DNA from 4 places in the Clostridium mucosae genome. Region 1 is predicted to be linked to each of the others. Evidence: riboswitches for the same ligand, from Rfam matches in the RefSeq annotation. Region 1 holds a riboswitch; each other region holds the start of a gene.
What was found. Region 1 has a riboswitch for S-adenosylmethionine ahead of NSA50_RS09970 (methionine ABC transporter ATP-binding protein). Riboswitches for the same ligand answer to the same signal wherever they lie in the genome.

Region 1 (6,261 bases):
TTATAATTATTATATCATATATAAATTCTTATAATTCTAAATGCAAATTAAAAGAGCAAGTAAAAGCTTATTTTCTTACTTACTCTTCCATTTTAATTTTTATATTTTACTATATTTCTTTTCAATAAATCTCTTAAATTCTTTATATTTTAATTAATTTCTAGAAAGCTGGAATTACTGATCCATTATATTTCTCTTCAATAAATTTCTTAACTTTATCTGATGTTAAAGCCTTTGTTAAAGCTTGTATTTTATCACTATCTTCGTTTCCTTTTTTTACAGCCAATACATTATAATATTTTTTTGAAGCATCGTTAGTTGCATCTTCTAAATAAATAGCATTTTCAGCTGGATTCAATCCTGCTTCAAGGGCATAGTTTCCATTAATAACGGCAATACCTACTTCTTCTAAAACTCTTGGTAATTGAGCAGCTTCAAGCTCTTCAAATTTAAGTTTCTTAGGATTCTCTGTTATATCATTTGGTGTAACTAATTCACCGTCTTTTAACTTTATTAACCCTGCACCTTCTAGTACTCTTAAAGCTCTTGCTTCATTTGATGGATCATTTGGTACTGCAACTGTCGCTCCTTCTTCTAATTCATTTAAATCCTTAATATTAGAAGAATAAACCCCTAAAGGTTCTAAGTGAATACCTTTTGTATAAGTTAAATCTAAGCCTTTTCCTTCATTAGTTTCATCTAAATATGCAATTGTTTGGAAGTAGTTTGCATCTAATTCACTTTCTGATAAAGCTGTGTTAGGTGTTACATAATCTGTAAACTCTACTATTTTTACTGTATATCCTTCTGCTTCAAGATCAGGTTTTATTTCTTCTACTATTTCCTTATGAGGAACTGGAGTAACCCCTATTGTTATTGTTTTATCTTCACTCTTTGCCCCTGTTTCATTTTCCTTATTTGCATTTCCACAACCTATTAAACTTATTGCTAAAGCCCCTGTTAATAATAATGATAAAATTGATTTTTTTTTCATTTCTTTAACCCCCTCGAAATAATTGATAATGCATAATTGACAATTGATAATTTAGGATATAACTCTTGTAGAGTTCTTTTAGTTAAATGTCTTTCATACATTTATCTTCTATATATTAATTTAATTTTTATAAACTTTATTTTGATAATTTTTTATATAGATAGTTTCCTAGCGACTGTAATGCTTGTACGATTATTATTAGAATTATTACTGTCACAATCATAACATCTGTTTGATATCTTTGATATCCATATCTTATTGCTACATCACCAAGTCCGCCACCACCTACTGTTCCAGCCATAGCTGAATATCCTATTATACTTATCACAGTTAATGTTAATCCTGATATTATTGATGGAACTGCCTCTTTTAGCATAACCTTAAAAATTATTTGTGTATTAGATGCCCCAAATGATTTGGCTGCTTCTACAACTCCTGGATCTACTTCTTTTAAGGATGATTCTATTATTCTTGCTACAAAAGGTGCTGCTGCTATTGTTAGTGGAACTATAGCTGCTGGTGTACCAATTGACTTTCCTACTATTAACTTTGTAAGTGGTATTATTGCTACCATTAAAATTAAAAATGGGAACCCTCTTAATATATTTATTATTGTATCTAAAACTCTATATATAATCTTATTAGGATTTAATCCATTTGGAGCTGTAACTACTAATATAATTGCTGGTATAAATCCTAATATAAGCGAAAATAATGTTGAGAAAAAAACCATTGCAATTGTTTTATTAAACGCTGGTATTAATATTTCTGACATTAATTAAGCACCTCCAATACCACATTTTTACTTTCTAAATATTCTATTACTCTTTCTTTATCATTTAGATCTACATTTATTACTAAGTTACCAAGCACATCTTCTCTAAATTTTTCTAATTTCCCCCAAACTATTGAAAAATCTATATCTAACTCTCTAGCCATTTTTGTAATAATAGCATTTTCTGATGATGTACTTGGAAAAAATAGCTTTATGTTAATCCCATTTGTAGGTAGTAACTCATCATCCTGCTCTCCTAAAAATTTCTTAAGAGAGATTTCTGGTTTTAAAAATAAGTCCTCTGAATTACCTTCTGCTTTTAAAATGCCCCCTTCTATTAAAGCAACTTTTTCACAAACCTCTTTAACTACCTCCATTTGATGGGTAACAATTACAATTGTTATACCTAATTCTTTATTTATCTTTGATAAAAGTGATAGTATATCTTTTGTTATTTTAGGATCTAGAGCTGAAGTAGCTTCATCACAAAGTAAAATCTTAGGCTCTAATGCTAAAGCTCTTGCTATTGCTACTCTTTGCTTTTGTCCGCCACTTAAGCTTGCTGGTTTTACATCTGCTTTTTCTGAAAGTCCTACTAAATCTAGAAGTTCATCTACTCTGTCCTTTATTCTTTCTTTCTTAAATTTATTATAGCTACAAGACTTTATTCCTTTTTCTTTATTTTCAATCTTATATTTTTTATATTCTTCTTCATATCCCCATACATCTAATGGTAATGCTATATTTTCAGATACTGTTTTTCTATTGAGCAAATTGAATCCTTGAAATATCATTCCTAGCTTTTTTCTAAACTCCCTAAGCTCTAGTCCATTCAGTTTTTTAACTTCTCTTCCCATTACTGTAATTGATCCATTTTCATAACTCTCTAGGCCATTTATGCATCTAAGTAATGTAGATTTTCCTGCCCCACTATGCCCTATAATTCCGTATATTTCTCCTTCTTCTATCTTAAGTGAAACTCCCTTTATAACTTCAACATCATTGAATCTTTTACTTAAGTTATTAATTTTAATCACAAGTCATTCCCCCTTTTATGAAACTTAAAGTAAAACAAAAAGCGCACCGGAGAATAAATCTCTAGTGCGCGTAAATTCACATATTAATCTATTCTCTCATCTATCAGCAAAAAAGCTGCAGGATTTAGCACCAAACTTAATAAGAATAAAATTTTATCTAATACAAATTAGACTTATCATTTAATCCTATTACAGGTTGCTGGGTTTCACAGGGCCAGTCCCTCCACCACTCTTGATAAGAAACGTAATCTAATTATTTAATTTTTCTATTGATATTAATATACATTTATTGGATTGGATTGTCAACCCACTACTTTAAATTTTATGTATTTGTTCCTATAAAAATTTAAACATAATAACATCCTTTTCTATGTTAATAATCTCCGCATCTGTATTTGACTCAATAAAATTAATTATATTCTCCATTGTAGAATCAACTTGTGAACTACTTGAGCATATTCCTGAAATAGCAATTACTATACTTTGATGAATATCTTGATCTTCTACTTCATTTACTGAAATATTGAATTTATTTTTTAATTTTTGAGTTATACTTTTAACCACCATCCTCTTTTCTTTTAAAGAATGTACCCAGCTTGCTCTTAATTTAACGCTCATTACTAGAACTCTCATTTTCAACCACCTACATTACAATTTTTAGATATTATATATCTTAACATTATTATGAATAAAGCTCATAGAGAATATTCTCTATGAGCTTTATTTATAATTTTTATAGGGGATTACTTTAATAATCTAGTTAAAATTATTTTATTCTGCCATATAATTTTGTTAAATCATAAATTTCTTTTGCTAGTTTATCATTTAAATCCTTTGACGAAGCTCTCCATACCCAGTTACCACCTAATGTAGAAGGCATATTCATTCTTGCATCATTTCCTAACCCCAAGAAGTCTTGCATAGTTGTTATTGCTAAGTAAGCTGGGCTTCCCCATGCTCCTCTTATTAATCCTCTTGCAATTCCTTCTTCATAAGTTAAGTTTAAATACTTCTTGGCTTTTTCTATCTCCTCTTTGCTTCCTGTAACATTGTACCATCCACAAACAGTATCATTATCGTGAGTACCTGTATAAGCTATACAGTTAACTGGATAATTATGAGGTAAGTCTCTGCTATCTCCATCACCAAATCCAAATTGTAATATTTTCATACCTGGAAAACCTGTTGTATCTCTAAGTTTCATGACATCATCAGTCATCATTCCTAAATCTTCTGCTATTATATTAACATCTCCAAGTTTATCTTTTATTGCATCAAATAACTTTATTCCAGGTCCCTTTGTCCACTGTCCAAATTCTGCTGTCTTATTACCATATGGTATTTCCCAATATGCTTCAAATCCTCTAAAATGGTCTATTCTTACTACGTCATATAACTTAAAACTTTCTCTAACCCTATCTATCCACCAGCTATACCCATCTTTATCTAAGTTGACCCAATTATATATTGGATTTCCCCAAAGTTGTCCAGTAGCTGAAAACGTATCTGGTGGACATCCTGCTACCGTTATTGGCATCATATTTTCATCAACATTAAAATACTCTGGATTACTCCATATATCTGCACTATCTTCTGCTACATAAATTGGAATATCGCCTATTATTTCAATTCCATTATCGTTAGCATACTTTTTCAAACTATACCATTGCTTAAAGAACATATATTGAACAAATATCCAATAATCAATTTCATCCTTTAACAATGATTTATAAGAATCTATAGCTTCTTTTTTTCTAAGTCTTATATCATCATCCCAATTTTGCCAACTAACTAAATTAAAATGATTCTTAACAGCCATATATAAAGCATAATCTTCTAACCAAAATTTATTTTCCTCTATAAATTTGTTTATTTCTTTATCATACTTATTTTTAGAGTTTTTATATGCTATTCTTAATACTTTATTTTTATTTATAAACAATTTAGCATAATCTACACTATTTTCATCTGAACCATAGTCTAAGGTTGAATAATCTTCCTTAGCTAATAACCCGTCATTCTCTAACAATTCAAAATCTATAAAATATGGATTACCAGCAAATGCTGAAAAACATTGATATGGTGAATCTCCATAACTAGTTTGTCCTAATGGCAATATCTGCCAATACACTTGTCCGCTTTTTTTCAAAAAATCAACGAAGGCAAACGCTTCCATTCCAAATGTGCCTATTCCATATTTACCTGGTAATGATGAAATATGCATCAATATACCACTACTTCTTTTCATAAATTTTACCTCATTTCTCATAAAACCTATTTCTATATTATAATTATTATTATATATTGAGAATTATTTATAATAAATTATTAATCTATTATATTAATACATAAGAGAGATTTACTTATATGCCTGAGGGCTATAAACAATTTATTTTAAATCTATATATTATATATAATCTATTCATGATAAAAGTTTTCATAATATCATGAATAGATTAATTTTCATTTACTTATCTTGAAATTTGTTGATTCTCTTTCAATCAGCTCTGTATTCAGTATAACGTGTTTATTATCAGTTTTATTAGCTATTAAATCTAGTAATAAATCTACGCTTATCTTCGCCATTTCTACTTTAGGTTGTATTACTGTTGTAATTGCAGGATTATAAAATTCACTAATGTCCATACCATCAAATCCAATTATTGCAACATCTTTTCCTACTTCTAACCCATTATCCTTTATAGCCTTTGCACACCCTACAGCCATTATATCTGATATAGCAAATATAGCTGTAACGTCTTTATTGTTCTTCAATAACTTATCTGTTTCTTCATATGCTCCTCTATAATCATAATGTCCTAGAATTTTATAATTTCTATTAAATTCAATGTTATTTTCACTTAATGCCTTTTTATAACCAGCTTCTCTTAGATATCCAATTCCAAAGTCATTTTCATCGCCTAGCATTATAGCTATATTTTTATGTCCATTATTTATTAAATACTGTGTAGCTGAATAAGCAGATTTTTCATTATCTATAGACACTGATGAGAAATTAGAAAACTCTTTTCCATATTTATGATTTATTGAAGTTAATACAACCGGTACATTTATATCATTAAAATCATCATTTTTTACATCTGTAAAGTTTCCTCCTAAACAAATTACCCCTTGTAGCCTCTTTTCCTTTATCATGGATATTAAGTTATTCATTTCATCATCACTTAAATAATCATGATGCTCTAAAATCATAGAATATCCAGCTTTAGAAATCCTTTTACTTATTGAGTCTAACATTTCTGAGAAGAATGGATTAAAAACCCCTTTTATTAATACTCCAATACTATTTGTATTATTTTTTTTAAGGTTCCTAGCACTATTATTAGGTACATAATTATTTTCTCTTATTACCTCTAATACTCTTTCTCTAGTTTGTTCTTTCACATCTGGATGATTATTTATAACTCTCGAAACTGTACTAACTCCTACCCCAG
Region 2 (6,261 bases), on a different contig from region 1:
ATTATCAAGAAAAAGCAGGTATTCCTCAAGCTGATATAAATGAAAAGTCTGGCAACAAGAAAGCTGGAAAGAACAATGAAATAGTTGAAAAAGCTCCAGCAGTTTTAGCAGCTTTAGGTGGAGAAGAAAATATAGTTAGCGTTGATGCTTGTATAACTAGATTAAGAGTTGAAGTTAAAGATAAAGCTAACGTAAATAAAGATGAATTAAAAGCTTTAGGTGCAGCTGGTGTAGTTGAAGTTGGTAACGGAATTCAAGCTATATTTGGGGCTAAAGCAGATGCATACAAGAATGAAATTAAAAACATCTTAGATATAGATTAATATTTAGTGTATATAGTTTTTAATTAAAATATAAAATCGTTAATTCTTATAAATAGAATTAACGATTTTTTTATTTATAGAAAAAAATTAACATAGTAAATTTAAATAAATACGTAATCTTTTAAAAAATATATTTAATTTAGGTATTAGACATTTTAGGAAATAAATGTTAAATTAAATATGCAAATGTTATGTTTATTTAGAGTTTGAAATTTTAAATTGTACATATGAATATTATAAAGTTTTTAGAAAAAAATAGATTTAATTAGTATTTTAGACTTAACTTTAAAGTAAGAGGTGATTAAAATGAAAAGATTTAAATTAATTATTATTACAATCACAGTAATTCTTTTAGGAGCAATATATGCCATATATATTAATGAGTCTAAATTTAAGTTTGATGCTGCAACAGTAACATCGTCATCTAATGCGGACCTCTCTTTTGCTGTTTTAGGAGATGTTCATGAAAATATTAATCACCTTCAAGAAGCTATTAATGACTTATACACTATAAATCCTAAGATGGATGCATTGGTATTAAATGGTGATGCTGTTGATCAGGGCTTAGATGAACAATATAATTCAATGCAAAACACTTTAAATAAAAATAAGGATTTGTTACCAGAAATAATTATAAAAAATATAGGGAACCATGAATTTTTTGATTATAATATTGAAACAAATTCTAATGAGCAGGTTCAAAGCTTTATAAATAAATATTTGAAATTCTCAGGAGAAGAAAAAGTATATCATGATAAATGGGTGAATGTATATCATTTTATATCATTAGGGTCTGAAGATGGCAATTCTGAAACTATAAATTCAGTAACGGCCTCTATATCTGATGAACAATTAGAATGGTTTAAGGAAAAGTTAGCTGAGAATTATAAAAAAGGAAAACCGATATTTGTATTTCTTCACCAACACTTAGATTATGGAGAAAATTCATGGATTGGAACTAATAAAAGTGAAGAAATTAAACAGATATTATCTCAATATCCGGAAGTGATAATGTTTGCCTCTCATACTCATAGCAATTTAAATGAAAATAGTTTAGTTTTAAATAAACCTTTTACTATAGTAAATACAGGTGCAGTCCATTACACCATTATACCAGATTCAAATGAAGAAAAAGGCTACAAAAGAGAAACTGATTATATTAAAGGCGTTTATGTTGAGGTAAATGGTAATAATGTTACTGTTAAAGGAAGAGATATAAAGGAAAAACAATGGATATTTAGCACAGAAATATCAAATTAATATATTTACATATTAATAAATTAGTTTAAAAATAAATCTTTTGTTAGATATGTATAAGTTTAATTATGTCTAGGTAAATCTTTGGAGTAGGCAAACTTGTATATATCTATTTTTTTATCTAAAACGAATAATATATTATAATAGTATAAAGGGGGAAGAGAATATGGAAATAGCTATAATAGGTTTTGGTGGAGTTAGTAAGGCTTTAATAAAACTATTAAATGATAAAAAGAAATATTTATACAATCTAGGAACTGATATAAAGGTTAAATATATAATAAAAAGTAATGGTGGAATTTATAATAATTTAGGAATAAATTTAAAAGAAATTATAAACAATAATTACAATTTAAATATTGAAGACTTTGAATTTAAGGAAGATATAAATATTAATACAATAATAAAAAATAAAGATATAGATATACTTGTAGAATTGACTAGTACTAATATAGAAACAGGTGAACCTGGTTTAACTCATATAAGTTTAGCCTTAAAAAACTCTATTAATGTAGTAACAGGGAATAAGGGGCCAATACTTTTACAATATAATAACTTAAAAAGGTTAGCCGATAAAAATAATGTAAAGCTTGGTATAGGCTGTACAACTGGTGGAGCACTTCCATCTATAAATGTTGGAACATTTGATATAGCTGGAGCAGAAGTATTATCTATTGAAGGGATTTTAAACGGGACAAGTAATTATATTTTAACTGAAATGTATGAAAATGAAGTTGATTATAGTGGAGCATTGAACAAAGCAATATGTTTAGGAATAGCAGAAGCAAATTATAAGTTAGATGTAGAGGGATATGATACTGCATCAAAAATTTTAATATTAGCCAATGTTATTATGAATTCTTGCTTAACCATTGATGATATTGAAATAGAAGGAATAAGTTTGTTAGGTAAACACTTAATAATAAATGAAAAGAATAAAGATAATAAAATTAAGTTAATAGGGCGAGTATATAAAGAAAATAATAAAATAAAAGCATACGTAAAACCTGAGATAATAGATAAAAGTCATCCTTTATATTTTGTAGATGGTAAAAATAAAGGTGTGCTTTATAAGACTGATACTTTAGGGGACATTAGTGTAATTGGTGGTGCATCAGGAACAACAAATGCAGCTGCATCTATATTAAGAGACATAATAAATATAAATTGCTAATATAAGGGATACGATAAACTAGATATGTTCCATAAGATAAATAGCTGTGCAGGCATTGAATATTTAGTGAAGCTAGCTGAACTTAGTATAAAAATCGTAAAGTTAATAAATGTAATTAAGTTTAATTCGCAAAATATAACAAAGTAGCTAAAAATATATTTAGGAGAGAATTATGAATAAAGAAGAAAAGAGAGTTTTAAGAAATAAAATTTTAGAAATAAGAGATTCACTAGATAACAGTAAAAAAGAGATAATGGATACTAAGATATTTAATGAGTTAATAAATACAGAACTATATAAAAAAGCTAGTAATATATTTATTTACATAAGTTTTAGCAATGAAATAAATACAATAAATATAATAGAAAAGGCTTTTGAAGATAGAAAGAACGTTTTTATTCCTAAAGTATATAAAGATGAGAAATCTATGAAGGCAATAAAATTAAATTCTTTTGATGAGTTAAAGAAAAACTCAATGGGAATTTTAGAACCAATAGATGATTCTGATTATATTGAAAAAGAAAATATAGATTTAATAGTAGTACCTGGGGTTGTTTTTGATAATGAGTGTAACAGAATAGGATATGGTGGAGGATATTACGATAGATATTTAAATGAGATAAAATCTAAAGAAAATAAGATAGCATTAGCATATGATTTACAAGTAGTTGATAAAATAGAATGTGAAGCACATGATATTAAAGTAGACTATATAATCACGAATACTAGAATTATAAAAAATACAAATAATGGTTGAAATTTGGAAAATGTAGTGTATAATATATTATAATTAAATAAAAAAGACTTTATTAAGAATGGTGGAGGGACTGGCCCTGTGAAGCCTAGCAACCTACTGAGTATAAAATTATTTATAAATTAGTGTGGTGCTAAATCCTGCAAGCTGATGCTTGGCAAATGAGGTGTTTCATTAATCGTATTAGTGAATAGTTTAGTATATTTAGGTTGCTTCTTATTTTGAAGTAACTTTTTTTATTTTATAAAAAGCAATAAGCAATAATATTAAAAGGGGGATTTCAATATGGTAGGAAAGTGGAAAAAGGGAACAATATGCATTCAAGGAGGATATATACCAAAGGCTGGGGAACCTAGGGTATTACCAATATTTCAAAGTGCAACTTATAAGTATGATGATCCAGATAACTTAGAAAATCTATTTAACTTAGAAGCAGAGGGGCATTTATATAGTAGAATATCTAATCCTACAGTTTGTGCATTGGAAGAGAAGTTTGCTAAACTTCAAGGAGGAGTTGGAGCAGTAGCTGCATCCTCAGGGCAAGCTGCAGTATTATATTCAATATTAAATATATGTAAGGTTGGGGATCATATAATATCAGCATCATCTTTATATGGTGGAACAGTTAATTTATTTACAGTTAATCTTAAAAAAATGGGGATAGAGGTAACATTTGTTGACCCAGAAGCAAGTAAAGAAGAAATTATTTCATGTGCAAATGAAAATACTAAAGCAATATATGGGGAGACAATTGGTAATCCAGGACTAAATATATTAGATTTTGAGAAGTTTTCAGAGGTCGCAAAGGAATTAAAGATTCCATTTATAGTGGATAATACTGTAGGAACCCCATACTTATGCAATCCATTTGACCATGGAGCAAATATTGTAGTACATTCAACTACAAAATATGCAGATGGACATGCACAAAGCATTGGAGGAATAGTAGTTGATGGAGGAAACTTTGATTGGGCAAATGGAAATTTTGAAGAATTTACATTACCAGATCCAAGTTATCATGGATTAAAATATGTAGAATCATTTGGCAATGCAGCATATATAACAAAGCTAAGAGTTACATTAGGACGAGATATTGGGGCATGTCAAAGTCCATTTAATGCTTATTTAACTAATTTAGGGTTAGAAACTCTTCATTTAAGAATGGAAAGACACTCACAAAATGCTTTAGAGTTAGCAAAATGGTTAGAAAAACATCCTAAAATAAATTGGGTTAACTATCCATATCTTGAAACTAGCTCACAATACGATAGAGCAAAAAAGTATTTAAATGGTGGAGGAAGTGGATTATTAACTTTTGGAATAAAGGGAGATATAGAGGCAGCAAAGAAATTTACAAAATCATTAAATTTAGTAGCATTAGTAGTCACTTTAGGAGATGTTAGAAGCTGTATTTTACATCCAGCAACCACTACACATAGTCAATTATCGAAGGAAGAACAAATAGCAAGTGGAGTAACACCAGATTTAATGAGAGTTTCAATTGGAGTTGAGGATATAAGAGATATAATTGCAGATTTTGAACAGGCACTAGATTCAATTAACGGTTAATAATAAATAATTAAAGATTTAATAAGTAATAATATTTTTGTTAAAAGCTACTATTTTAAATTGATTTTAGAAAATAGTAGCTTTTAATTATTAGTTTTAGTTTTTAGAATAATATGCAAATTAAATAAAATATATTAAGTGGAAATATGTTAAAATATACTTGGGTATAATAAATATTAGTAGGTAATCAATTATATAGCGAGTTCATTAAAAGTATGACTTGTATTTTAGGTATATAAATATTATTTATAGTTGCTTGTAGAAATGTGATAGGTGAAAAAAGAAGGGCATTTTAATAATAAATGGAATTTAGTTTCTTAAGATAAGATAGAAAATGAAACTAATAACAAAAATAATGACCAAGCGGTAAATAATGACCAAGCTATAAATTATAAATAATGATAATTATATTAGAAAGTAAAATAAACAAGCTTATATAGATGAAGTAAAGCAAATTGAAATTAGACATAAAAAAGTCAAGCCACAGATTATGGGTTGGAAGATTAAATAATTGCTTAATGATATGGGAGAAAGAGTTTGATAGAAAGCATTAAGGAAAGATATTATGAGTTAGTTAATTAATAGATAAAATAATATTTATACAGGAGGAGTGGAAATGAATATTTTAATTGGTATATTAATACCATTTTTAGGAACGTCTCTAGGTGCGGCGTGTGTTTATACAATGAAAAAAGAAATGAATAAAATGGTTAATAAAATACTTCTTGGTTTTGCATCAGGAGTTATGATGGCAGCAGCTGTATGGTCATTAATTATACCTTCTATAGATATGTCTCAAGGCATGGGGAAATTATCGTTTATTCCGGCAGCAGTAGGAGTACTTGCAGGAATTTTATTTTTATATTCTTTGGATAAAATAATTCCACATATGCACGTAGATAGTAGAAATGAAGAAGGAACAAAGAAATATAAATTAAGTAAAACTACAAAACTTGTACTGTCAGTAGTAATTCATAATATTCCAGAGGGGATGGCAATAGGAATTGTTTTTGCAACAGTTATGAATCAAGGGGGAGGGATAACTCTTGCATCAGCACTTGCTCTTTCTATAGGAATAGCAATTCAAAACTTTCCAGAAGGGGCAATAATATCAATGCCGCTTAAAAGTGAAGGATTAAGTAAAAATAAATCTTTTATTTATGGGGTTTTATCTGGAATAGTAG
Region 3 (6,261 bases), on a different contig from region 1:
CCTTGCTTCTTCTAGAGAAAGAAATTCAAGTTTCAGATTTTTATAATTTTCTCTTTGCACTCTATACTCTTCCTTAGTTTCCTTTATAAATTTATCCTTATCACTTGATATTAACTTCTTACAAATCTCAACAGTTTTAGATGCATCATATCCATAAATTACTGGTCCACTATAATTCGGATCTATTTTTAACGCTGTATGAATTTTAGAAGTAGTTGCACCTCCAATAATAAGTGGAATATTTAGGCTTCTTTTTTCCATTTCCTTTGCTACATTTATCATTTCATTTAAAGATGGAGTTATCAATCCACTTAAACCAATTATATCAACATTTTCCTTAATTGCTTTATCAATTATTTCTTCACACGGAACCATAACCCCTAAATCTATAACTTCAAAATTATTACAAGATAAAACAACCCCAACTATATTCTTTCCTATATCATGAACGTCACCTTTTACAGTAGCTATTAATATCTTTCCATTCATAGTAAACTTACCATCGTTTTTACTATTTATATATGGTGTTAAAAAAGAAACAGCTTTTTTCATGACTCTTGCAGATTTCACTACTTGTGGTAAAAACATTTTTCCACTTTCAAATAATGAACCTACCTTTTTCATTCCACCCATTAATGGCTCTTCTATTATCTGCAAAGGATTGTCATATAATTTTAATGCTTCTTTTAAATCTTCTTCTATATAATTAGTGATTCCTTTTACTATAGAATAATCTAATTTTCCCTTACAAGCTAAATTTCTCCAGTCATCTCTACTTTCTTCATCTTCTTTCGAATCGTTTTTATATAAAGATGCAGATTCTAAAAGTATTTCATTTGCATTTTTAGATTTATTTAAAACAACGTCTTCTACTAACTTAAGTAAATCTTTAGGGATATTATCGTATATTTGAATCATACTTGGATTTACAATCCCCATATCCATGCCATTTTTTATGGCATGATATAAGAAAACTGAATGCATAGCTTCTCTTATTTTATTATTACCTCTAAAAGAAAATGATAAATTACTAACTCCACCTGAAACCTTAGAATATGGTAAATTTTCTTTTATCCACTTAGTTGCATTTATAAAATCTAAAGCATAATTATTATGTTCTTCAATTCCTGTAGCTATTGCTAAAATATTTGGATCGAATATTATATCCTCTGGTGGAAATTTAACTTTATTCACTAAAAGATCATAAGCTCTTTTACATATACTTATCTTTTTTTCATAGCTATCTGCTTGGCCTTTTTCATCAAAAGCCATTACGACAACTGCTGCTCCAAAATCTTTAATAATCTTTGCTTTCTTTAAAAAGTCTTCTTCTCCATTTTTTAAAGAAATAGAATTTACTATATGTTTTCCTTGAATTACTTTAAGACCTTTTTCTATAACTTCCCATCTTGATGAATCAATCATTATAGGTTTAGCTGAAATATCTGGTTCTGAAGCTAAGAGTTTTAAAAAATACTCCATTTCTTTTTCACTATCTAAAAGTCCATCATCAAAATTTACATCTATTATTTGAGCACCATTTTCAACTTGTTCTTTAGCAATTTCAAGAGCTTCTTCATATTTCTTTTCCCTAATAAGTCGTGCAAACCTTAAAGATCCTGAAACATTTGTTCTTTCTCCAATATTAATAAAATTACTTTCTTTATTCACCTTGGTTATTTCTAATCCACTATATACACTTTCTATTTCAATTCCTTTTACAAGTCTTGGTTTATAGTTTTTAGCTATATTTGCAATTGCTTTTATATGTTCATAAGTAGTTCCACAGCATCCACCTACTATATTTAGATATCCTTCTTTTAGCATTTCTTCAATACACTTTGACGTTATTTTAGGTGACTCATCATAAAGTCCTAATTCATTAGGCAACCCTGCATTTGGATAAACTGATATAAATAACTCCTGAGTTTCTGATAATTCTTTTATAAAAGGATTTAAATCTTTCGCTCCAAAAGAGCAATTTAGTCCTATTGAAATGATATTTTCATTTTTCATAGAAGCAGCAAAAGCAGAAAGATTTTGTCCTGATAAAATCCTTCCTGATTTATCGGATATAGTTCCAGATATCATTATTGGAATAACTTTATTTTTTAATCTGAAAACATCATTAGCCGCCATAATAGCAGCTCTAGCATTTAAAGAATCAAAGATCGTTTCTATTAAAACTAAATCAATGCCACCATCAATTAATGCACCAATTTGTTCTTCATATGCCTCTTTTAACTGGTCAAAAGATATATTCCTATACCCAGGATCTTCAACGTCTGGAGATAATGATGCCATTCTATTTGTTGGCCCTATAGATCCTGCTACGTACCTTTTTTTGCCATCATTTTTTGAAAAATCATCACAAGCCTTTTTAGCAATCTCTGCACTTTTATAATTTAAATCGTAAACTAAATCTCCAAGCCCAAAATCAGCTTGAGATATTCTATTTGAATTTAATGTATTAGTTTCAATTATATCTGCACCTGCTTCTAAAAATCCTCTATGTATTTCATCAATTACTTCTGGCTTTGTTATACTTAACAAATCATTATTTCCTTTTTGATCTAGGTTGAAGTCTTTTAATAAATTCCCCCTATAATCAGATTCCTTCAACATAAATGATTGAATATTAGTTCCCATTGCCCCATCTATTACTAAAATTCTCTTTTCTAAGTCTTTAACTATTTCAAAATTTCTCTTCATTATATAGCCCCCTTATAATATCGATTAATAATATTTAAAACTAACATCAATATTTTTAGAAATAAAAAATCCCTTCTAAATAAGAAAGGATTATATAAAAATTATATATAAATTCTATTACTCTTATTTTTCAGAAAATCTGTAGGATTTAGCACCACACTAGAAAGTAGGTTGCTGGGTTTCAAAGGGCCAGTCCCTCCACCGCTCTTAATAAGATATTATTTTTATATAATTATATAATCTCTTTCATTTATTGTAAATATATTTCATTAAATAAAAAAATCTAAGTTTAGATTATATGATATTGAAATAAAGATTTAACATTTAATTAAATTATAATTTATTTATATAAATAGTATTTTGTAATTTATATAAAATGTTAAATGATTCGTGTTCTTATATTGAATTTTACTTGATTAATTATATAAATATTAATGTATTTTTAGTATTAATTATTTATAAGAATAATATTTAGATTCATAACAAAAAATAAGATAAATTTTTTAATTAAGGAGAAAACTATGGACAAAAATTTACAACGTGAAGAAATTGAAAAGATTTATGGTAAAATAAGTCCATTTGAATTTAAAAATAGGCTAATAGAACTAGCTAATGGAGAAAATGAAAAAACAGCACGTATTCTTTTAGATGCTGGTCGGGGAAATCCAAATTGGACAGCATCTACTCCTAGAGAAGCCTTTTTTACATTTGGTCTTTTTGCTGTTAATGAAACTAAAAAAGATTTTTATAATGTTAATCTAGCTGGAATGCCTAAAAAAAATGGTATTTACCATAGATTCATAAAATTTGTAGATGAAAATAATACTTTGCCAGGAATAGAATTACTAAGAAAAATAATTGAATATGGAATAAATGAAAAAAAATTTAATGCCGATGATTACTTATATGAATTAGCAGATGCAATTATCGGAGATAACTATCCTGTTCCAGATAGAATGCTATTTCATATTGAACAAATAGTTCATGATTATTTAGTACAAGAAATGTGTTACAACAAGCCTCCAAGTGGTAAATTTAATATTTTTGCGGTAGAAGGAGCTACTGCAGCAATGTGTTACATATTTGATACTTTAGGATCAAATATGCTTCTTAATCCCAAAGATAAAATAGCAATAATGGTACCTATATTTACTCCATATCTAGAAATACCAGTTTTGCCTAGATATGATTTAGAAATAGTTCCTATAAAGGCTACTGAAACTACCACAGATGGAACACATACTTGGCAATATCCTTTACATGAACTAGAAAAACTTAAAGATAATTCTATAAAGGCTTTATTTATAGTAAATCCAAGTAATCCACCATCTGTTTCATTAAGCAGTGAATGTAGAAAAAACCTAGTTTCTATTGTAAATGAGTATAATAAAGATATAATGATAATATCTGATGATGTTTATGGTACATTTGTTCCTGAATTTAGATCATTAATGGCTGATTTACCTTATAACACTATAGGGGTTTATTCATTTTCTAAATATTTCGGAGTTACAGGTTGGAGATTAGGAACTATAGCTATTCATGAAAAAAATATATATGATAAACTTCTTAAAGAATTGTCAGAAGATAAAAAGAAAATTTTAAATAGAAGATACGGTGATATGAATTTAAATCCAGAAACTATACCATTCATAGATAGAATAGTTGCAGATAGCAGACAGGTTGCCTTAAACCATACAGCTGGACTTTCTACACCTCAACAAGTGCAAATGGCATTTTTCTGTGCATTTGCATTATTAGATGATAAAAACATATATAAAAATCAAACTATAGAAATATGTCATAGACGTCAAAAACTACTATGTTGATAGTCTCGGACTAAATTTAAGAAAAGATATATATGACGCAGCTTATTATACAGAATTTGATTTATTAGAATGGGCAAATTATAATTATGGTTCAAAGTTTGCAAATTATCTTGAGAGCAATTATAAGCCTGTTGAAGTGTTATATAGATTAGCTGAAGAATCATCTATTGTATTATTAAGTGGTTCTGGATTTCAAGGACCAGAATGGTCTATAAGAATTTCTTTGGCAAATTTGAAAGATGAGGATTATACCACTATAGGAAAAACACTTCGTATAATTCTTGATGAATTTGTAAGTAGATGGAAAGAAAGTGAAATATGAAACTGTGTAATAGAGATAAAAGATATTAAATTGTAGTACTACTATAAAATATAGTAGTACTACAAAACTAAAATAAGGATATTAGAAGATATTATTAAAACAGCAGTTTTTATTAAAATTTCTTTCACATTTTCTTGTGATTTCATTAATTCTTGACTGTATTGATTTTTTTGATGTCCTTGAAACATATTTATGTTTCTCTCATTATTTTGATTCATTGTATATGAACTTTTTAAATCAAGATTCATATTATTTAATCCTTCTTCTAGATTATTCCTATATTCATTATTATCTAATTGTTCATAATCGGTATATGAACAATTTTCATTATTCATACTCATTATTTTAAAATAATCTTCATAATTATAATCTGAATTATTATAGTTCATCTTAGTCTCCACTTTCTAAATATCTTTTGTTTATTTATATATAGTATATATTATTCTTTCTATTTGTTTTATTTCTTTGTTTTTTTGATTTGCTTTCATTTTTTTATTCTATTTATACTCATTTACGAGTATATTATTTAAGATTATATTTAACATTAAAAATAAAGCATATAAGAATACTTAAATTCTAATATGCTTCTTCTAATTATCCATAGAATGCTTTATAAAAATCACCTTGATTATCTAAATAAATTTGTATTTGGATAAGTGGTATTTTAAAAGTAATAACCCCAGCAGAATAAGGGCCTATTTCATTTGGAAGATAATAAATATATAAATTATCTTTATCTAGGTAAAAGTCATGATTCTCCGATATTCCTTTAAATGAATCTGGAAAAACATATTCATAATTAGGGTCATTTTCTATAAAATTCTCAATTATATCATTTAACCTATTTATCCAGCTCGTATTACTTTTAAATAAATCCTTTAAATTGTAAAATTTTCCCGTCAACAAATCAATAGCACAGGTTTTTCTTATTGGTGTTCCATGAACTTCTCCTAATGGATAATAATATCCTAATAAATCTATGATTATTGAATTATCTCTGTAAAATAATATTTGAAAATTTCCGTAGTAATTGTATGATAATACCTGATCATTTATAATATTTAGCTCCTTACCTATCAATTCTCTTTTTGATGGTATGAAAAATGACATTTCCCTTAATCTTGAATTAACTTCTTTTTCTATATTATCATCATGCATCCCTTTCACTTGTGGAATATATATGAGATAATTTATGTTTGGTTTATATTTATCAATTATTATCAAATATCTTTGATCTAAAGGAATCTCTTTATTCGGTTGATAAATTACTTTATTATTTTTATCTAAATAATACGGAAAATAATCTATATTAGCATATATAATTTCACCTTTAACTCTAAGTTGACCACTTCCATCAACTATAGGTAGATTTTTTATTATTTTCCCATACTCATCTAA
Region 4 (6,261 bases), on a different contig from region 1:
GGCAGGCATCTATTCCTATGATTAAAGCTTTGGGATGCAATTTATTAATTTCATTTAATCTATTATTTATATTAAGAGCATGTATTGGAGACTCTATAGTTCCGTACACTGGAAGAGGGAAATTTTTTTCTTTTAAAAATGTACCAACCATTGGACCTAAGCAGTCACCAATGCACTTATCAGTACCTATACATACAATTACAGTATTATTCGTAATATAGTCTTTGATAAATTTTGCTATTTCAATATGAGAATTATAAGAATTATATAATACTTTATGCTTCACTAAAAATTCACCTCCGCTTATACAATATATGTTTTGAAACTAATAAATATAATAAAATGTATAAAAAAACATAAAAAGGAAATTAATTAAATAAAAGGAGATGAATAAATATGAAAAAAATATTTTCTTATATAATTACTATAATTCTTGGAGCAAGTATCCCTATCTATTATCTATTAGTATGGAATCCATTAAAAAGTGAAGATGTTATAAGTAATAATTCTAAGGAAGTAACTACCGAAAAAAAACTACATAGTGATGAAACTCTAAATGAGCAAGATATATCAAAAGAGGAGAAGCAAAAAAAAGTAGATAATAATTTAAAAAGATTTAATATTAAAGAGGAATCTAATAATAATATTAATTCTAATGAAAATATAATAGAAAGTGATAGCAAAATAGAAGGGTTAACAATAAAGGAAAGTGATATTGAAAATAATTTATTTGCAGAACTTGAAAAAAGTGAAAAGTTAGAAGTAGATAGAATGTTAAAAAGTTTATCTATTATAGATATAGTTAAATTAAATGATCATTTTTCTAATAAATATGATAATGATAATGTAAAAGAAGGGATTTTATTAGTAAAAAAGAGAATGTCGCTATTGGATTATGAAGAATTTATGGAGATTATAAGTAGATATATTGATTTAAATATTATTGAAGACGAAGTTTAATATTTTAAATATTAGTCAGAATATATATTTCAGTTTTAGAGTAAAAATTGAATAATCAGTAATATTAAATAGGTAATTATATTACTTTGAATGAATTAAATTTTAGGACAATATAAGACAATAAAAAATGATATTAGTATTAAATAGGAGAAAATTAAAGAAATATAGAAAATGATGAATATAATCTTGTTAAATGAGTGAATAACGCACTTGAAATTAGTATGCAATAAATATATACTAGTCATTGTCAGTTGAGGCGATAATGTTTACTTAACTGAAATTAAATAAATTTTAATGGGGGAGTTCCCGAGTGGCCAAAGGGGGCAGACTGTAAATCTGTTACGTTTCGTTTCGATGGTTCGAATCCGTCCTCCCCCACCATATAAAATTTGTTTAGAATGAAATAATAATATGCTGGCATGGCTCAACGGTAGAGCAGCTGACTTGTAATCAGCAGGTTGTAGGTTCGATTCCTATTGCCAGCTCCATAAAATGGGGGAGTTCCCGAGTGGCCAAAGGGGGCAGACTGTAAATCTGTTACGTTTCGTTTCGATGGTTCGAATCCGTCCTCCCCCACCATTTTATAATATTAATATGGAAGCATAGCTCAGCTGGGAGAGCATCTGCCTTACAAGCAGAGGGTCACAGGTTCGATCCCTGTTGTTTCCACCATTTTAAAAAATAAATATGCTGGCATGGCTCAACGGTAGAGCAGCTGACTTGTAATCAGCAGGTTGTAGGTTCGATTCCTATTGCCAGCTCCAATAATATGGGGGAGTTCCCGAGTGGCCAAAGGGGGCAGACTGTAAATCTGTTACGTTTCGTTTCGATGGTTCGAATCCGTCCTCCCCCACCAAAAAAGACAAGAATTCTTGTCTTTTTTTTATTTGTAAATAAGCTAGAACTTTATAATTAAAAAGTTTAAATATGCAATGAATTTATATTTTTTAGTTGACTATGAATATTAAAAGTGATATACTCTAAAAGGTAAAATTTGATATTAGTTCTTATCCAGAGAGGCGGAGGGAAATGGGCCCGATGAAACCCGGCAACCTACTTCATTAAAGTTGAGTGTGGTGCCAATTCCTGCAAAGTAATTTTGCAAGATAAGAAAGATTAAGATTTTTAACATCTCTTCTTATCGAAGAGATTTTTTTATTTTATAAATTAATTTAGTTTAGAATTAATATAGTTTAGAATTAATATCAAATAAAATGAAAGGAGAAATGGAAATGAAAAGATTATTTACATCAGAATCAGTTACAGAAGGGCATCCAGATAAAATTTGTGATCAAATTTCAGATGCAGTATTAGATAGTATTTTAGCTAAGGATCCTATGGCAAGAGTTGCTTGTGAAACAGCAGTTACGACAGGAATGGTACTAGTTATGGGTGAAATATCAACTAAGTGCTATGTTGATATTCCAAAGTTAGTTAGAGAAACAGTAAAAGAAATTGGATATGATAGAGCTAAATATGGTTTTGACTGTGAAACATGTTCAGTTTTAACATCAATAGATGAGCAATCAGGCGATATAGCTATGGGAGTAGATGAAGCTTTAGAATCAAGATCAGGAGAAAAGGATGATGTTGAATCAGTTGGAGCTGGAGATCAAGGTATGATGTTTGGTTTTGCAACGAATGAAACAGAAGAATATATGCCATTACCAATAGCTATGGCTCATAGATTATCAAGAAGATTATCAGAGGTAAGAAAGAACGGAACTTTACCATACTTAAGACCAGATGGAAAGACTCAAGTTACTGTTGAATATGATGATAATAAGGTTGTAAGAATAGATGCAATAGTAATATCAACACAACATAGTGAAGAGGTATCTCAAGAGCAAATAAGAAAAGATTTAATGGAACATGTAATTAAAGCTGTAGTACCAGCTGAACTATTAGATGATAGTACTAAGTATTACATTAATCCAACTGGAAGATTTGTTGTTGGTGGGCCACAAGGAGATAGTGGATTAACTGGAAGAAAGATAATAGTTGATACCTATGGTGGATATGGAAGACACGGTGGGGGTGCTTTTTCAGGAAAAGATCCAACTAAGGTTGATAGATCAGCAGCTTATGCAGCTAGATGGGTTGCTAAGAACTTAGTTGCAGCAGGAATTGCAGATAAATTAGAAATTCAATTAGCTTATGCTATTGGAGTAGCTAAGCCTGTATCAATAGAAATAGATACATTTGGAACAGGAAAGAAATCAGAGGAAGAAATAGTTTCAATAGTTGAAAAAGTATTTGATTTGAGACCAGGCGCTATAATAAGAGGTTTAGAATTAAGAAGACCAATTTACAAGCAAACAGCTGCATATGGTCACTTTGGAAGAAATGATTTAAACTTACCTTGGGAAGCTTTAAATAAGGTAGAAGAAATAAAAAAATATATTTAAAATAAAAAATGCTCCAATTTAGGATTGGAGCATTTTTTATTTATACTAGTATTTTACCAGAAACTATTACATTTTTTATGTTTATATCTTCGTCAAATAAAACTAAATCAGCATCGTAGCCTTCTTTTACAAGACCTTTTCTATCTTCAACTTTACAATGTCTAGCAGCATTGAAAGTAGCCATTTTTACAGCTTCATTTAATGGAAGACCAACATTTTTATATACATTTTTAATTGCCTTATCTAAAGTCAAGATTGAACCCGCTAAGCTTCCACTTAAAAGCCTTGCAGCACCGTCTTTAACAACAACATCTTGACCACCTAATGTATACATTCCATTAGGCATTGCACAAGCCATCATAGCATCAGTAACTAATAATACTTTATCAGTTGTCTTTTGATTATAAGCTATTCTAAGTGATGGATATGATATATGAATACCATCAGAAATTGTTTCTGTAGTTATCTCGCTATCAAATATAGCGCCTACAACTCCAGGTTCCCTATGAGCAAATGGTGTCATTGCGTTAAATAAATGAGTTGAGTGACAGCAGCCACATTTAATGCCTTCCATAGCTTCGTCATAGGTAGCTTTTGTATGTCCAATAGAGCAAACTATTCCTTTTTTTGACAATTCCTTTATTAATTCTTTAGCACCAGGAACTTCAGGGGCAATTGTTATTGATACGACAGCATCTTCAGCATCTCCGACAAGAGCATTAAAGTTCTCAAGAGTTGGAGGAATTAAAAAATTAGGATTTTGTGCACCAATAGCTTTTGGACTAATGAAAGGACCTTCAAGGTGAGCTCCTAAAACAATAGCGCCATCAGTACCATTTTCTTTAGCTTCTTTTATAACACCCATAGATTTTCTTACATCATCTACTGATACTGTCATTGTAGTTGGAGTGAAAGCAGTAGTCCCATGCTTAACTATAGTTTTAGAAATTTCATTTATTGCTTCAAATGTACCATCCATTGTGTCATGTCCACCTGCACCGTGGATATGAACATCTATAAATCCTGGAGATAGATATAGACCTTCTGCGTCTATTACTTCAGAATCATTAATATTACTAGGATTTATTTCCTTTATTTTTCCATTTTCGATTAAAACGGATCCTTTTTCTATCTTATCAAGATATACTATATTACAATTTTTAATTAACATATGAGCACCTCCACATTTTTTTATATAAATTTCAATTAAAAGCTATAGCATTAAAAGCTAGAATGGTATAAATAGCTATAAAACGTATTCAAAAATAGTATAAAATTGAAATAATATAAAGCTTATTATTTATATAAGTTAGTACACTTATTTATTTAATTATAGCACACTAAATATAGTATAATTAATATAAATGTATAATCTTTATTACAACTTATATATGATATAATTATATAATAAAAATAGTGAGATTAAAATATTATTGGAAGATTTGGAGAGATAACATGGAATGTCTAAACGGAATAGTAGAATCTATTGTATTCAAGAGTGATGATACAGGGTATGTTGTATCAAAAGTAAGGATAGATAAAGATTGTATAAATGCAGTTGGAATAGTTCCTTTTTTAAAAGAAGGGCAACATGTTAAGTTAAAAGGGCAATGGGTACTTCATAAACAATTTGGACGTCAGTTTAATATAGAGGAATATGAAGAAGTATTACCAAATTCCGTAGAAGGAATAAAAAAATATTTAAGTACAGGTATAATTCATGGAATAGGTCCTATAACTGCTAAAAAAATTGTGGATAAATTTAAAGAAGAAACTTTAGATATATTAGAAAATCACATTGAGAGACTTCAAGAAATTGAAGGTATTGGTGAAAAAAAATTTAGGATAATTTATGAATCTTATATAGAACAAAAGGATTTAAAAGATATAATAATTTATTTCCAAGGCCATGGTATGACTACCAATCAATGTATAAAAATATATAAAAAGTTCGGTGTAGATGCCAAGGCTATTGTATCAGAAAATCCTTATATTCTTTGTGATGAGATTTCAGGAATAGGATTCATAACGGCAGATAGAATAGCCAAAAGCTTAGGGATAGAGTCTATTTCACCATTTAGAATACAAAGTGGAATAAGATATATATTAAATCAATTTTCAGCATCAGGTAATACATACATGCCTAAAAGTAATTTAATTGATGAGGTATCTAAAATATTAGGTGTACCAGGGCAAATGGTAGAAGAAAACTTATATAACTTAGCATTAGAAACAAAAATAAAAATAGAGAAAATTAATGACATAGAAGCAGTTTTTTCTTTACCATATTATTATTGTGAATTAGGTGTTACAAATAAGATAATAACATTAAGCATAGAAAATTTTAGAACGATAAATTCAGATGTTGAATTCGAGATAGAAGCATTTGAAAGAAAAAATAAAATAAAATTTGCAAATTCCCAAAGAGAGGCTATCGTAGGTGCTTTTGAAAATGGTATAGAGATAATAACTGGAGGGCCTGGAACTGGAAAAACTACAATTATAAAATCTATCATAGAAATATATGAAAATAATGGCATGAAGGTTTTATTAGGAGCACCAACAGGAAGAGCAGCTAAGAGAATGACTGAATCTACTGGTAGAGAAGCAAAAACAATTCATAGATTATTAGAAATGGGAGTAAGTGAAGATGAAAATTCTTATTATGGAAAGGGAGAATCGGAACCTTTAGAGGCTGATGTAATTATAATAGATGAGGCATCTATGATAGATATAATGCTTATGCATAGTTTACTTAAGGCAATAAAGCTTGGAACAAGATTGATAATAGTTGGTGACGTAGATCAATTGCCATCAGTTGGTGCAGGAAATGTGCTAAAGGATTTAATAGAAAGTAACTTTATAAAAGTTGTAAGGCTTAAAGATATTTTTA

Region 2: another riboswitch for S-adenosylmethionine. It lies ahead of NSA50_RS05340 (O-acetylhomoserine aminocarboxypropyltransferase/cysteine synthase family protein); the one in region 1 lies ahead of NSA50_RS09970 (methionine ABC transporter ATP-binding protein).
Region 3: another riboswitch for S-adenosylmethionine. It lies ahead of metH (methionine synthase); the one in region 1 lies ahead of NSA50_RS09970 (methionine ABC transporter ATP-binding protein).
Region 4: another riboswitch for S-adenosylmethionine. It lies ahead of metK (methionine adenosyltransferase); the one in region 1 lies ahead of NSA50_RS09970 (methionine ABC transporter ATP-binding protein).

The regions. Positions count from the first base shown of each region.
Region 1 is NZ_JANKAF010000007.1:133,681-139,941, forward strand. Features, by position in the region: gene NSA50_RS09960 (MetQ/NlpA family ABC transporter substrate-binding protein) at 161-994, opposite strand; gene NSA50_RS09965 (methionine ABC transporter permease) at 1,131-1,769, opposite strand; gene NSA50_RS09970 (methionine ABC transporter ATP-binding protein) at 1,769-2,806, opposite strand; SAM riboswitch class I at 2,900-3,048, opposite strand; gene NSA50_RS09975 (DUF503 domain-containing protein) at 3,143-3,439, opposite strand; gene malQ (4-alpha-glucanotransferase) at 3,573-5,054, opposite strand; gene NSA50_RS09985 (LacI family DNA-binding transcriptional regulator) at 5,270-6,261, opposite strand, start outside.
Region 2 is NZ_JANKAF010000003.1:74,485-80,745, forward strand. Features, by position in the region: gene NSA50_RS05320 (PTS transporter subunit EIIC) at 1-323, shown strand, start outside; gene NSA50_RS05325 (metallophosphoesterase family protein) at 630-1,583, shown strand; gene NSA50_RS05330 (homoserine dehydrogenase) at 1,747-2,754, shown strand; gene NSA50_RS05335 (5-formyltetrahydrofolate cyclo-ligase) at 2,927-3,511, shown strand; SAM riboswitch class I at 3,558-3,676, shown strand; gene NSA50_RS05340 (O-acetylhomoserine aminocarboxypropyltransferase/cysteine synthase family protein) at 3,794-5,077, shown strand; gene NSA50_RS05345 (ZIP family metal transporter) at 5,694-6,261, shown strand, end outside.
Region 3 is NZ_JANKAF010000020.1:9,494-15,754, reverse strand. Features, by position in the region: gene metH (methionine synthase) at 1-2,712, opposite strand, end outside; SAM riboswitch class I at 2,833-2,929, opposite strand; partial or broken gene aspD (aspartate 4-decarboxylase) at 3,234-4,863, shown strand; gene NSA50_RS16540 (hypothetical protein) at 4,923-5,252, opposite strand; gene NSA50_RS16535 (WG repeat-containing protein) at 5,458-6,261, opposite strand, start outside.
Region 4 is NZ_JANKAF010000010.1:69,022-75,282, forward strand. Features, by position in the region: gene yyaC (spore protease YyaC) at 1-286, opposite strand, end outside; gene NSA50_RS12035 (hypothetical protein) at 397-960, shown strand; tRNA gene NSA50_RS12040 (tRNA-Tyr) at 1,257-1,341, shown strand; tRNA gene NSA50_RS12045 (tRNA-Thr) at 1,374-1,448, shown strand; tRNA gene NSA50_RS12050 (tRNA-Tyr) at 1,455-1,539, shown strand; tRNA gene NSA50_RS12055 (tRNA-Val) at 1,557-1,632, shown strand; tRNA gene NSA50_RS12060 (tRNA-Thr) at 1,650-1,724, shown strand; tRNA gene NSA50_RS12065 (tRNA-Tyr) at 1,732-1,816, shown strand; SAM riboswitch class I at 1,965-2,073, shown strand; gene metK (methionine adenosyltransferase) at 2,193-3,368, shown strand; gene nagA (N-acetylglucosamine-6-phosphate deacetylase) at 3,409-4,539, opposite strand; gene recD2 (SF1B family DNA helicase RecD2) at 4,824-6,261, shown strand, end outside.